Regions from separate parts of the Candidatus Sordicultor fermentans genome, predicted to be linked through region 1. Evidence: riboswitches for the same ligand, from Rfam matches in the RefSeq annotation. Region 1 holds a riboswitch; the other holds the start of a gene.
The links. A riboswitch is a leader RNA that binds a small molecule or an ion and turns the genes downstream of it on or off. The one in region 1 is predicted to bind thiamine pyrophosphate.
Positions count from the first base shown of each region.

Region 2: linked by a shared signal. The riboswitch ahead of thiC (phosphomethylpyrimidine synthase ThiC) and the one ahead of thiW (energy coupling factor transporter S component ThiW) in region 1 are both predicted to bind thiamine pyrophosphate.

Region 1 covers NZ_JAAYFP010000137.1:461-8,880, forward strand. The annotation lists gene rbsK (ribokinase) at 202-1,140, opposite strand; TPP riboswitch at 1,669-1,776, shown strand; gene thiW (energy coupling factor transporter S component ThiW) at 1,827-2,342, shown strand; gene cytX (putative hydroxymethylpyrimidine transporter CytX) at 2,345-3,586, shown strand; gene thiM (hydroxyethylthiazole kinase) at 3,576-4,382, shown strand; gene thiE (thiamine phosphate synthase) at 4,379-5,014, shown strand; gene thiL (thiamine-phosphate kinase) at 5,011-6,015, shown strand; gene thiD (bifunctional hydroxymethylpyrimidine kinase/phosphomethylpyrimidine kinase) at 6,029-6,856, shown strand; gene GXZ17_RS07260 (DUF72 domain-containing protein) at 6,853-7,572, shown strand; gene GXZ17_RS07265 (aldo/keto reductase) at 7,623-8,420, shown strand, end outside.
Region 2 covers NZ_JAAYFP010000054.1:399-6,906, forward strand. The annotation lists gene GXZ17_RS02720 (extracellular solute-binding protein) at 174-1,430, shown strand; gene GXZ17_RS02725 (carbohydrate ABC transporter permease) at 1,476-2,372, shown strand; gene GXZ17_RS02730 (carbohydrate ABC transporter permease) at 2,384-3,235, shown strand; TPP riboswitch at 3,419-3,515, shown strand; gene thiC (phosphomethylpyrimidine synthase ThiC) at 3,607-4,899, shown strand; gene GXZ17_RS02740 (sulfide-dependent adenosine diphosphate thiazole synthase) at 4,905-5,687, shown strand; tRNA gene GXZ17_RS02745 (tRNA-Leu) at 5,762-5,849, shown strand; tRNA gene GXZ17_RS02750 (tRNA-Gln) at 5,900-5,973, shown strand; partial or broken gene GXZ17_RS02755 (ATP-binding protein) at 6,302-6,441, shown strand.

The DNA.
Region 1 (8,420 bases):
TCATCGCGAGGCTGAGGAAGATGCTCTTTCTTCCTCAGTAGTTTCATCTTTATGTTCTTATTTTACGTTTTTGATTTTTTTTCTCTTTCAAGGGTTGCAGGGGGTTTACCCCTATAGTTCTGTGGTGATTCCAAGTCTTTAAGCTCCGATGTAACTTACTTTTAAAATTTGAGCGATTTAACAGGTTTTGCGAGAATTATATTAGGCGCCAGAAGAATAAGATTTTAGCCAATTCTCGAATTCTTCTCGGGAAGCAAAAGATTTTTGAGTTCCTCGTCTGGTGGTAGAGAGAGCAGCGTAAGCAGAGCTCAAATCTATTGCCTCATCTATATCTTTCCCTTCAGCCAGGAAGAACGATAAAGCTCCTAGGAAAGCGTCACCTGCTCCGGTGGTATCTATGGAATTAACTGAATAAGCCGCGAATTCTTTACTTCCCTGAGGAGTAAAAAGAGCTGAGCCTTTCTCCCCCAAGGTAACTAACACATTTTTGATTCCTTTTTCCAGTAGAAAAGAAGCTCCTTCCTGGATATGGGTAAATGAGTCAGCAGGAATTCCAGTCAGACTTTCCAGCTCGCTCTCGTTGGGGGCTAATAAGAAAACACTTTGAATTTTGTTCCACTCCAGTTCTTGAGCTGGTGCGGGATTTAAGATTACTTTTAAGTTGAGCTTCTGAGCCATGTCGATGGCATAATATACAGTTTCTAGAGGTATTTCCAGCTGAAGCAACAAGAAGGAGGCCTTTTGAAGTTCTTCTTCAGCTTGAATTACATCTTCGGGGAAAAGGGAATAGTTGGCTCCGGGAATGATGAAAATACTGTTTCTTCCTTTCTCGTCTACAAAAATAGGAGCCACTCCACTGGTCTTCCCCGGGACGGTTTTTATGAACTTGCTGCTAATTCCATTTTCGAGGAAGTTATTCTTAACCAGAGGACCAAAAAGGTCGTCTCCTACCGCGGTTACCATTATAACTTTCCCACCCAGACGGGAAACAGCTACTCCCTGGTTGGCTCCTTTTCCTCCAAAGCCAATCTCAAAGTCTTCTCCAAAAATAGTTTCCCCGGTTTTGGGCATTCTATCTCGATAGTAAGTTATGAGGTCCATCATATTACTTCCGACTATAGCTACAGTAGGCGTCACCATAATACCTCCCTTGATAACTAAGAAGTTATTATATTATGTCTGGGAAAACTGACTGATTCCCTCTTAAACTGAGCTCATTATACCATGGTTTTAGGAGCATTTGGAGAATAGTCGCGCTCTCTGGGGTCGTTTGAATCTTGTAAGGATGTTTTTCCTCTATTGTTAGCTTGAGTGGATTAAGTCCTTTTCCTGCAAAAGTGGATAGCTTTCTCATTACCTCAAATTGCCTCCTTCACCAGTTCTTTTTCTAATAGAGCTCGTTTATCATTTATCTATTAAGTTATTTATCTAATCTTTAGCAGAGCGAAAGCTACTTTTTGCCAATATCTTAATTCTTTCCCTTTCTTTGTATTTCTACGAAGATATAGAGGATAACCATGTTACTTTTTGCTACCTGCCAAGTTCCTGGGTTGTAAAGTAATTGTTCATAACACAAAGTTTACTAAAAACTCGCCCGAGCATAGTTTCCTAAAACCTTTTTCTGCACTGGAGAAAAAGGTTTGCGAATATGTTAAAATGGTGAAAATTAAATAGAAGTAGGGGAGCTCTTGAAGGGCTGAGAGGAGAGCGCAAGCTTTCGACCCGTTGAACCTGATCTGGTTAATGCCAGCGGAGGGATGGAAGTGTAAACAAAAAGCCACCTACCAGCTGGCAGGTGGCTTTTTTTAATAGGGGAGAAAACGAAGGTGGTGAATAGAGCAGCTAAAATTTCTTTTCGAAAGACGGCTTATGTCGCTATTTTCTGTGCTTTAGCGGTTGTTTCTTCCGGTGTTAGTTTCCCCATTGGCCCGACTAAAGTTTTTCCCTTTCAACACGCAATAAACGTGGTAGCCGGGATTATGATCGGTCCTTGGTATGGAGGATTAGCCGCTTTTTTAGCCGGATTGCTGCGAATTGCAATCGGGACTGGAACTATCTTTGCCTTGCCGGGGGGAGTTCCGGGAGCCATAATAGTTGGGCTTTTTTACAGATGGTTGCGTCGAGATTGGGTAGCCTTAACCGAACCCTTAGGAACCGGTTTTATCGGGGCTGGATTGAGCGCGTATCTGGGTTCCCCTTTTACCGGAGGAGAGGCAACTTTTTTCTTTTTTCAATCTGCTTTTTTAGTAAGTAGTATCCCTGGATGTATTATCGGCCTTTTATTTGTTCGGGTTTTGAGAAAAGCTATATCTGTTGATACGTGGGAGGAGATAGGAGGATAGAGATGTCAGAAGATATCCAGCCTGTTCCACAGCAAGAGAGAAACTTATCGGGAATGGATTTTTTTGTTCTGTGGATGGGGGCAGCCATTGCCATATCTGAAGTGTGGGCAGGAGGAATGTTAGCTCCTTTAGGACTCATCGGGGGCTTGTGGGCTATCATACTGGGTCACGTAATTGGTAACACTCCTCTGGCTTTAGGGGGAGTGTTAGGTAGCGATTCAGGAGTTCCGGCTATGGTTTCAGTGAGAGCAGCTTTTGGAAAATTGGGCTCTTATCTCGCCTCGGCTTTGAACATCATTCAGTTAGCAGGCTGGACGGCGATAATGATAATCATCTGTGCTCAATCAGTTGATAATATTACTCAGATTTTAGCGGGATATACTAATGTCAAGCTCTGGATGCTTATTGCCGGGATGATTAGCACTTTTTGGGCTTTAGTAGGAACTCCTCTTTGGAAATGGATGCAAAGAATAGCGGTTTTTTCTCTGGCCATTCTCTGCCTTTTCATGACTTATAGTGTTTTGCATAATGTGTCTACAGAGGAATTACTAAATTGGAGGGGAGATGGCTCTCTTCCCTGGGGGGCAGGTTTAGACCTCGTGATAGCTATGCCCATTTCCTGGCTTCCTTTGGTTTCAGACTACTCTCGTTTTGCTCGAGAGAGCCGCTCTGCTTTCTGGGGGACCTGGTGGGGATATTTTTTAGCCAGTTCCTGGATGTATGTTTTGGGCTTATTGCTGGCTCTTTCTACCGGTCAGGCTAACCCCATACCGGTGATGTTAGCTCTAAATTGGGGAATCGTTGCTCTCATTATTGTTTTCTTCTCTACTTTTACCACTACCTTTCTGGATATTTACTCTGGAGCGATGTCTTTTTTAAATCTTTTCCCTCGTTTTCAGGAGAAACTAATTACTCTTTTCTTCGGATTAGGAGGCACGATTTTAGCTTTAGTTTTCCCTATGGATAGATACGAAAGCTTTCTGTATCTCATCGGGGGAATTTTTATCCCTCTTTTTGGGGTGGTAATTTTTGACTATTTCTTTTACCGCCGGAGAAAGATTGAGATAAAAGAATTATATGAGGGGAAAGCTCTCGATAGAGGAGCTCTTCTCTCCTGGGTGGGGGGATTAATGATATATATTATCTTTCTTCGTTTTTTACCTCACTGGGGAGCTTCTTTTCCCAGCTTTCTCGCCTCAGGCTTAATTTATCTGGGAACAAGGAGGAAATTCAATGACTTATGAAGAAAAATGCACACTGATTTTTAAAAAGATAAAAGAAGAAAAGCCTCTGGTTCATCATATCACCAATTTCGTGGTCATTAATGACAATGCTAATACTATGTTGGCCATAGGAGCACTGCCGGTTATGAGTTATGCCCGGGAGGAAGTGGAAGAAATGGTAGCTCTGTCTCAAGCTCTGGTTCTGAATATCGGGACTCTAACTCCGGAAACAGTAGAAAGCGCAATTTTAGCAGGTAGGAAAGCTAACGAGTTAGGTATCCCGGTTGTTTTAGACCCGGTAGGGGCAGGAGCTACTCAATTCCGCACCGAGAGTGCTTTGAAAATTTTGCAAGAGGTTAAAATCTCTATTTTGCGGGGAAACACAGGGGAGATAGGAAATCTACTGGGAATAAAAGCCGAAGTTAGAGGAGTGGAAGGAGGAGTAGTAGATGCAGATACGAGTGATTTAGCGCAAAGAGCCAGTCAGAAATTCCAGACTGTCGTGGCCATAACTGGAAAAATTGATGTAGTGAGTGACGGAAAAAGAGTGGTCAAGATAAAAAATGGGGATATTCTCCTCACCAGGATTACCGGAACTGGTTGCATGGCCACTTCTCTTTGCGCTGCTTGCGCGGCAGTAGAGAGAGATTACCTATGGGCGGCATCTTCGGCTTTAGGTTTTCTGGGAGTTTGTGGAGAAATTGCTGCTCGTCACTCTTTAGGGCCGGGTAGCTTTCGAGTTTCTCTTTTTGATACCTTTTATGGTATAAAGAAAGAGGAACTTAAAGCGCTGCTTTCTCTGGAGGTGAAAGATTGAAAACTATAGATTGGTCTCTTTATGTTATTACTGATAGAAAAATTCAGAAGAAAAGTAATGAAGAGGTGGTAGAGGAAGCCACAGATGCTGGAGCTTCAGTGATTCAACTGCGAGAAAAAGACCTTCCTACTCGTCTATGGGTAGAGGAAGCTCAAAAAGTGAGAGAAGTTACTCACCGGCGGGGGATTCCTTTAATCATCAATGACCGTATAGATATTGCTTTAGCAGTAGATGCTGATGGAGTACACTTAGGCCAAGAAGATATGCCTTTAGCTTTAGCTCGGAAAATCGCTCCTTCCCTTATAATTGGCTATTCGGTCTCCACGGTAGAAGAAGCTCTAGAAGCAGAAAGAGAAGGGGCAGATTATTTAGGAGCGGGGACGGTTTTCCCCACTTCTACTAAAAAAGATGCCGGGGAACCCATTGGTTTAGAAAGACTGAGAGAAATTAAAAAAGCAGTTAATATACCGGTGGTGGCCATCGGGGGGATAAACCTTTCTAATCTGGAGGAAGTTTTAGCAACCGGTGTGGATGGGGTGGCAGTGGTATCGGCTATTGTAGGCGCAGAGTCGGTCAAGGAAGCCACTCGTTCTTTCCGGCAAAAAATTGAGCTTTTTCGGAGAAGACCATGAAACTCAAAGAGTGGGGAGAGTTTGGGATTATTGACTATTTGAAAAATTTTTTCCCTTCCCGGGGGAAAAGAGTGGTTTTAGGAATTGAAGATGACTGTGCGGTGGTTAGAGGCCCTCGAGGTTTTTTCTATCTTCTCACCTGTGATTCCCAGGTAGAAAATGTACATTTTATTTTATCTCTTTTTTCTCCCTTTTCTCTGGGGAAAAGAGTTCTGGCAGTGAATTTAAGTGATATTGCCGCTATGGGGGGAAAACCTCTTTTTGCTCTTCTTTCCTGGGTGTTGAGGCCAGATATGGAAGCAGAGTGGCTAAAGGAATTTATGCGGGGAATCAAGGAAGAAGCGGAAGCTCACGGAGTAGATATTATAGGAGGGAATTTATCTCGTACTGAAAGTCAGATGGTTTTTGACTTAACTTTAGTGGGAGAGGTAGAAAATGACCGCCCTTTGCTTTTGCGCCGTAATGCTCGGCCTGGAGATTTAGTTTTAGTTACGGGAACTTTGGGTGACTCACGAGCAGGTTTAGAGATAGCTCTTCGGGGTAGCGAGGAAGAAAAAGAAAAGTATTCTTTTCTTTTGAAGCGTTTCTTTACTCCTTCTCCTCGCCTGCAAGTAGGGAGGTTATTGCACAGTTTGGGGGAGAGAGTAGCTACGATTGATGTTTCTGATGGGTTTTCTCAGGATTTAGGGCATATTGTGGAGGAGAGTGAAGTGGGGGCAGTGGTAGAGGTGGATAAACTACCTATTTCTCCTTCTCTTCGGAAGTGGAGTGAAGAGGAAAACAAAGACCCTTTCCTTTTTGCTCTTTCGGGAGGAGAAGATTTTGAATTAATTTTTACCGTTCCCCGGGAGCGCGGAAAAGAAGTTAAAGAATTCATAGAAATAGAAAGTGGAATTCCGGTAACTATTGTGGGAGAGGTTGTCTCGCAAGGAGGGGTTTCTCTGCGTAGAGATGGAAGAGAAGAAAAAGAAGTCGCCTCGGGCTGGAATCATTTTCAATAGAGGAGGAAAAAAGATGAAAAGAGCGCTAACCATAGCTGGTTCAGATTCGGGAGGGGGAGCAGGAATTCAGGCTGACCTGAAAACTTTCTGTGCTTTTGGAGTGTACGGCATGTCATCTATTACCTCCATAACCGCCCAGAATACTCAAGGGGTAGAAGCCATTTTTGACTTACCTCCCTCTCTGGTGGCCAAACAAATAGAGTGTGTGGCAAGTGATATAGGAGTGGATGCGGCTAAAACCGGTATGCTTTCTAATTCTTCTATCATTGAGGCAGTGGCTGAGGAGATTAAAAAGTTTAATATAGAAAAATTGGTGGTAGACCCGGTGATGGTATCTAAAAGTGGAGCTTTGCTTCTTGAGCGAGAAGCCGTAGATGCTCTTGTGCACAAGCTTTTCCCTCTCTCTTTTTTGATTACTCCCAATCTTCCTGAAGCTTCTTTTTTAGTGGGGGAGGAGATAAAGGATATTTCCGATATGGAAAAGGCCTGTATATTGCTCAAAAAGTGGGGTCCTCGCTATGTTCTCCTAAAAGGAGGGCATCTCCCGGAAGAGGAGATAGTGGATATCCTTTTTGACGGAGAAGAATTTATTTCTTTCCCCGCTCGACGTATCGCCACCAAAAACACCCATGGGACAGGTTGCACTTATTCTGCGGCTATATGTGCTCTCCTATCTTTAGGATACTCAATTACCGAAGCAGTAAAAACGGCTCACGAATATATGATTCAGGTGATTACCCACTCCTTAAACCTGGGTAAAGGGTTTGGTCCGGTCAACCATTTAGCTCCTCTTTTTCTTAGAGAGGGGGTGAATCCGGAAGAGGGAGGGAAATACTGGTGAAAGAGTCCCGAATAGGGACTTCTGGGTGGGCTTATCCTCATTGGGAGGGAGTGTTTTATCCTCCTCATTTGCCTCAAAATAAGTGGCTTTCCTACTATTCTCAGTTTTTTGATACGGTGGAGGTTAACTCTTATTTTTATCATCTCCCTCGTTCCACTACTTTTTCCAAATGGAGAGATACCACTCCTCCGGAGTTTGTTTTTTCCGTTAAAGCCAGCCGCTACATTACCCATATAAAGAAAATGAGAGAGGTAGAAGAACCTCTGGCAAAGCTTTATGAGGTGGTGAAAGAGCTGGGGAACAAATTGGGTCCTCTTCTTTTTCAATTTCCTCCTCAACTTAAATTTAATAGAGAAGTTTTTACCTCTTTTGTGGAGCTTCTTTCTCCTGATTTTCGTTATGTTTTTGAGTTTCGCAATGAGAGTTTCTTTACCGGAGAAGTTTATGAAATTCTGGAAAAGAAAAATATCTGTCTCTGTTTTTCCGATACCCCTTCTTTTCCCTATCAAGAAGTTATATCTTCTTCTTTTATCTACCTTCGTCTTCACGGGCACGGCAGCCTTTATACCGATTTTTACAGTGAAGAAGAACTCGAAGACTGGGGAGCTAAAATTCGTTTCTGGCTCGGGGAGCGGGATGTTTATTGCTACTTTGATAATGATTACGAAGGCTTTGCAGTGAAGAACGCTCAGCGCCTCAGAGAAATTTTATCTTGAGAAGGTATAGAATTCTTACTTTTGTGAGATAATTTGAGGGGGTGAGAAGTATGGAAAAAAGGAAATTAGGAAGTACTGGCTTTTCTATTTCCCTTCTGGGGTTAGGCGGTTTTCATCTGGTAGAGCTACCAGAGAAAGAAGCCCTGCGGATTGTCAATTTGTATTTGGATCAGGGAGGAAATTACTTAGAAACCGCAGAGAGCTATGGGTCTGGCAATTCAGAGGAAAAGATAGGTAAAGTGGCCAAAGTTCGAAGAAATGACTTCATCCTGGCTACTAAATCTGCACAAAGGAGTAAAGAAGGTATAACCAGAGCTTTAGAGGGAAGCCTGAGGAGACTCAACACCAGTGAAGTGGATATATTTTTCATTCATGGCTTAAATCGTTTTGAAGAGCTGGATGAAATATCCTCTTCCCAGGGTGCTTTAGAGGGAGTAGAAAAAGCTAAAAAAGAAGGGAAAATTCGTTTTGTAGCTTTTTCTAATCATGTTACCCCTGAAGTAGCACTCAATGCTCTTTCTCTTTATCCTTTTGACATTTTGATGATTCCCTTGAATTATTTTGACCGATTCAATTTTCCTGGCTGGGAAGAAGAAGTTTTACCCCGGGCTCGAGAAAAAAGAATGGGGATTCTGGCTATGAAAGCGCTGGCTGACGGTTTTTTGTGGGAAAGTGAACGAGAGGCTATACGTTACACCCTGAGTCTCGGGGTAGATAGTTTAGTTATGGGAGCTAACACAGAAGAGTATCTAAGAAGAGATATAGAAGTGGTGGAAAACTTCGTGCCTTTCACTCCGGAAGAAATGAAAAAAGTCCGGGAGGAAGCTCCGGAGCTGGGTAGCTATGTT
Region 2 (6,508 bases), on a different contig from region 1:
GGGTTCAAATCAGAGAGTTAGAAGAGAAGAGGAAAATACGGGCAAACAGGTTAGAGAGATCCACCTTAAAAGTTTTTTGCCTTGACATGGGGATCTACCTTAACATACAATTTGTGTGTAGGCTAGTGTTCCATATTTATCATGTTTGAAAACTTTTTAAGGGAGGGAGTATTGTGAAAAAAATATTTGTGGTCGTGACAACGGCGATTTTTCTCGTTGCCTTGCTGGTTGTTTCAGCCGGTGCCAAGATTGAAATTAGTGGGCTTTTTATGAAACAGGCTGGATATCAGGAAAGCGAGATTCGTGATATGACTGATGAATTTCTTAAACAAAACCCGGACATAGAAGTGAAACTATCGTTTGTATCTTATGAGGAACTTCATGATAAGATTGTGGTTTCTGCTGCTAGTGGAGTAAGCACTTACGATGTAATTCTCGTTGACTGCATCTGGCCAGCCGAGTTTGCTGGGGCAGGTTGGCTTCTCGACGTGACTGACCGTTTACCTGAGGAAGACCGAGCTGATATCTTCCCTGAAGTTTTGTCGGCGGTAACCTATAAGGGTAGGTTGTATGGCATGCCCTGGCTCAACGACTGGGAGTATTTGTTTTATAACAAGAAGATGTTGGAGGAGGTAGGAGCTAGTTCTCCTGCTTATTGGCCTGAGGTCATAGAAATTTCCAAAAAGCTCAAGGAAGCGAATATAGTCCAGTATCCTATTATCGATACCTGGGGACAGGCAGAATCACTGGTAGTTGCATGGCTACAATATGTGGTGGGTATGGATGGGTATCCATTTGATGAATCTGGTAATCCGGTTATGAATCAAGGTGCTCCACTCGAAGCGCTGAAATTTATGGTTGATAATACAAAAGAGGGTTATTTCAATCCTGCTTGTATAGAGTCTTTCTCGGAAGAGGTAAGAAGGGTATTTTCCTCTGGTCAGGCTGCTTTTGCTCTAAACTGGACCTATATGTATAACCTGGTGAACGATCCTCAAGAATCACAGATTGCTGGAGATGCTGTGTTGACTCTTGTTCCTGGATTTCCAGAAGGAAGAAGAAGTGCATCCTGCAATGGTGGTATGGGCTTGAGTATTATGCAGAGCAGTAAAAATCCGGACGAAGCCTGGCAATATGTGACTTATCTTGCTAGCAGAGAGGTTCAGAAAAAATACAGCCAGAGTGCTCTACCTATATGGAAATCGCTTTACGATGATCCAGAACTTATAGCGCAACAGCCCGAAATTATCAAAGTTGCCAAAGAGCAGATTCCCTACGTGTTTGATCGTCCTCAACTTTCCTGGTATTCACAATTTTCTGTGATTATGGTTGAGGAATTGCAGGCAGCACTCAGCGGGGCTAAAGCTCCAGAGCAAGCTATGGATGAAGCAGTAGCCAGATGTAAAGAAGTTATGGAAAGATATCGCTAATATTTGGGCGGGGTGGAAAAACCCCGCCCTCTGTAGAAGACCTTCATGAGACCTAAAAACTTTAGAAAAAAAGAAACATATTTTGCCTGGCTTCTTATCCTTCCTGCTTTTGTTTTTATAGGTATTATAATCTTCTATCCCATGATTCTCTCTTTTTGTATGAGCCTTTTTCAGATTGAACTTACTCGGGGAGATATAGGAACTCCTTTTATAGGTTTTAGAAACTATATCGAAGTTTTGAGTAGCTCTTATTTTTGGGATTCTATAGGAAGGACAGTCTATTTTACTGTAGTGTCCATTGGTCTCGAGATGCTTTTTGGTTTTCTAATTGCCTTGCTTTTAAACCAGGAATTCAAAGGTAGAGGTTTGTTGAGGAGTCTTTTATTATTGCCCTGGGCTTTACCTATTACAGTAGATGCCATTATGTGGAAGTGGATTTTTAATGCTAATTATGGGGCGCTTAATGCTTTTTTAACCCAGATTGGTATCATAGATTCTTATCGTGCCTGGCTAACTCGTCCCTGGAGCGCTATGCACTGTGTAATTGTAGCTGATGTGTGGAAGGTAACCCCTTTGGTTGCTTTATTGCTTCTTGCAGGATTACAGACCATACCCAAGGAGCTTTATGAGGCAGCGATGGTGGACGGTGCAGGCTGGCAGTCATACGTTTTTCGTATACTTATCCCCTTGCTTACTCCCACCTTCCTTGTGGTTCTGGTGCTTAGAACTCTGGATGCTTTCAGGGTCTTTGATATTATCTACATCATGACTCAAGGCGGGCCAGCGAATGCTACCAAGGTAATTTCTTTCCTGACCTATCAAGAGGCGTTCAAGTTCTTGAATTTTGGCAAGGGAGCTGCTCTGGCTTATATTATCACCATGTTTGTTGCCTTGATTGCTCTAGTGTACACTAGGCTGATGCAAAGACAAGTGGAATATTGAGGTGAATCAGGATGGGCATTAAGCGTCAAAAGAGGATTCGTTCGGTTATTATTGGTATATTTTCAATAATTCTGGCTGCTGTTATTCTGGCACCACCTCTCTGGTTATTCATATCTAGTATTGCTAATTTACAGGAACTCCTGAAAATACCTCTGCGTTGGCTTCCTGAGAAGCCCAGCTTTGAGCGATATAGAGAAATACTTTTTTCTCAAGGACCAGAAAGTGAGTTCAGAAAAACCATGTGGAATAGTTTTTTTATAGCACTTTTTGTTACCATTATCTGTGTCTCTTTGGGGTCATTGGCTGCCTATGCTTTTTCCCGCCTTCGATTTCCTGGTAAAGAAAAAATCCTTTTCGTCCTACTTTTTTCTTATATGCTACCGCCTATTGCGGTGATAATTCCTATTTATCGGATTTTTAGTAGATACCAGATGCTCGATACAAAACAGGCTCTTATTCTGATTTATTCGGCTATTTTAGTTCCATTTGTAATCTGGTTAATGCGCACTTATTTTGATACTATTCCCAAAGACTTAGAAGACGCTGCAAAAATCGATGGATGTTCTCACTTAGGTACGCTATTTCGAGTTATTTTTCCTCTTTCTGCTCCTGGAATTGTTGCCACTTCACTTTTTGCCTTCCTGATGTCATGGGAAGAGTTTTTCATTGCTCTTATTCTTACCTCTACTCCTCAGGCTAAGACCATACCGGTCGCTATTGCCGAGTTTTCGGGAAGACATTCTATAGATTTCGGAATGATGGCTACTGGAGGTATTCTGGCAGCTTTACCACCGATTTTAATAGCTTTTGTTTTTCAGAGATATATAGTTGGAGGATTGTTGTCTGGAGCAGTAAAGGGTTAGTTGTTATTTTTTTCAAAACCAGCAAAGAAAAATTCAAAATATCAGTTTCCCTGCTAAAAGCTCTTGTTGTGATGTTTCCAGATGTTTTTTTTAGGTTTACGAAAGTTTACTCCTTCTCATCTGGTCGGTGTAGCCGATTGACGCAAAAAAGAAACAGTGGTAGTATTACTGAAGGCAATTTGTATGTCGCCATGGGGGCGCTCTTGAAGCTCGGGCTGAGAATGTACCCCTTGAACCTGATCCAGGTAATACTGGCGGAGGAAATGGCGGGAAGAAGTTAAGAGTATAGCTTCGGTTTAGTTTTTGAGCTGCTTTTTTTATCTTCTTTTCAGTCGCTTTTTCCTCTTCTAAAATTATACAGGAGGAATAACATGTTGAAAACCCAGCTTGATTTTGCCAGGGCAGGCATTGTAACTGAAGAGGTACGTTGTGCCGCCCAGAATGAAGCGATAAGTCCTGAAGAGCTCTCACGTCTCATAGCTGCAGGGGTTGCGGTTCTACCCAAAAACGTGAATCATTCTTTCCCTCACATAAAGGCAATTGGCCATAAGCTAAAGACAAAAGTGAATGCCAATCTGGGGACGAGTGATGAGTGTGTAGACCTTGAATTTGAAAAGCGCAAGCTTTCTGCTGCTATAAAAGCGCAAACTGACTCCATTATGGACCTCTCGACCGGGGGAGACCTTCATCTTTTGAGGTCTTTTTTCTTAGAGGAATCACCGGTCATGGTGGGAGCTGTACCCATATACGCTGTGGCGGCAGAGCTGGCTCGAAGAGGTGAACCGCTGGAAAAGATGACCGAAGAAATGCTTTTTACCTCAATAGAAGAGCAATGCCGACAGGGTGTAGACTACATCACCGTTCACTGTGGCATAACGCGTGAGTCTTTTCGTAAACTTGACTCTTCCGGGCGTATTATGCCCTGCGTCAGTAGAGGTGGTTCAATTCATCTTTACTGGATGCGGAAAACTGGTAAAGAAAACCCTCTTTACGAGCATTTTGATGACCTTTTAGAGATTGCTCATCGCTATGATGTAACCTTGAGCTTAGGAGATGGCTTGAGGCCGGGGACAATTCTCGATGCTATAGATGGCCCACAGATTGAAGAGCTCATGACCCTTGCTGAGCTATCAAAACGAGCAAGGGCAAGGGGAGTCCAGGTTATGATTGAAGGTCCGGGGCATGTGCCACTTTCTCATATTCAATCGCATGTGCAGCTTCAAAAACGTTTATGCGAGGGAGCACCTTTTTATGTGTTGGGACCTATTCCCACCGATATTGCTCCTGGATATGACCACATTACCTCTGCGATAGGTGGAGCGCTGGCGGCGTCAGCAGGGGCAGATTTTCTGTGCTATGTGACGCCAGCTGAGCACCTCAGTTTGCCAGATGAAAACGATGTATATCTGGGTGTTATGGCCGCGAGAGTGGCCGCTCACGTGGGAGACATAGCTAAAGATGTGCCCGGGGCGATAGAAAGAGATAAAAGAATCTCCATTGCCCGGGAATGCCTGGATTGGGAAGGAATGATGGCGGAGGCTTTAGACCCCGAGCTTGTGCGCTGTAAATTTAGTTTAGCTTCTGACCGGCAATCCTGTACTATGTGCGGTAAACTTTGCGCTGTGAAAATGGTTCGTGGAGCATACGAATTACAAAAGGAGTGATAGAAATGAAATTAGACGAGGTCACCATAACTAAGGCGATAGTGGAGCGTTATTTTGAGAGGTTGATGGATAACTTGGATATTGATGTGGCTATAGTGGGTGGTGGGCCTTCGGGACTTGTGGCTGGATATTTCTTAGCTAAAGCAGGACATCGGGTGGCTCTTTATGAGAGGAAACTAAGCGTGGGCGGAGGGATGTGGGGTGGAGGAATGTTATTTAATGAAATAGTGGTGCAAGAAGACGCTAGGCACCTTTTGGATGAATTTGGAGTGCGAACTGTTCCTTATAAGGAACCTGGTTATTATACAGCTTCTTCGGTTGAAAGCGTGAGCACTATAACGAGTAAAGCAGTGAAAGCCGGGCTTTCGGTGTTTAACTGTGTGAGTGCAGAAGATGTAGTGGTAAAAGACGATAAGATTTCAGGGCTGGTCATCAACTGGACAGCTACTTCCCTGGCCGGTCTCCATGTAGATCCGCTTTCGGTGAGGTCTCGATTTGTCGTAGATGCTACAGGACATGATACTGAAGTTGTGGCTATGTTAGAGAAAAAAGCTCCAGGAAAGCTCTCAACTCCCACAGGAAGTATAGAAGGGGAGAAGTTTATGAATCCTGAGGAAGCAGAAAGGTTGACTCTGGAGAACACCAGAGAGGTATTTCCAGGCCTTTATGTGACTGGGATGGCTTGTAATGCTACTTTTGGAGGCCCCCGGATGGGGCCAATTTTTGGAGGTATGCTTCTCTCAGGTGAGAGGGTCGCTCACTTAATCTTAAAGGAGCTTTCCCGATAAGGCGAATAATTTATTTTCTGTATGTAGTCTGTAACATTGACGAGAGGGCTTTACCTTGTTATAATTCTCTGTGAGCCGGGCTGGTGGAACCAGGAAGACACGCTATCTTGAGGGGGTAGTGGGTTTATGCCCGTGCGGGTTCAAGTCCCGCGCCCGGCACCACCTGAAAATCACAAAGGTGGTAAGGCGGTATATTGGAAAAAAGGAATGGTTGAGAGGTCGTCTAAGGGTAGGACTCGTGACTCTGGATCACGCAGTGGTGGTTCGAATCCACCCCTCTCAGCCAACTTTTCCCAACGCAATCTCCCTATTGAGTGACCTACCTGACCGGGCGTAACCTCGGTTAAGACAAACCTCTCGATTTTCATCTTGGGCTCTTCTCCAATTCAGTTGCTCTCGGTAAAAGAGCCTTTAGTGACTGGAGAGAAGTGTTCGGTAATCACAGTTAAATAAAACCATTTGCCCTCCAAAAGCAAATACTTACTTCTTTTGATTGCCTCTTATCCTTTTCTCGCGGGATGCCTATATATCTTTTTAGGAGAAGAACCCTTCTTTGCAAATTTATAGAGTAATAGCTGTCTACTCAAGCTTTTTGTCACCGTGAGAAACCTCCTTTGGAATTCAGCAAGTGGAATGGAATATTTTATGATGAGATAAGACAGCCGCCATCATTGACCGTTTAGTTCACCACGGTCATTTACTGGTCTTTTCCGGACCAAGTTATCCTTTACCTCATTCTACTATGAACTGTTAGTTCTAGAATTAAAGGTGCTGCAAAAATTAACTTCCGGAATGCTGCAAGTTCATATTACCAAATATAC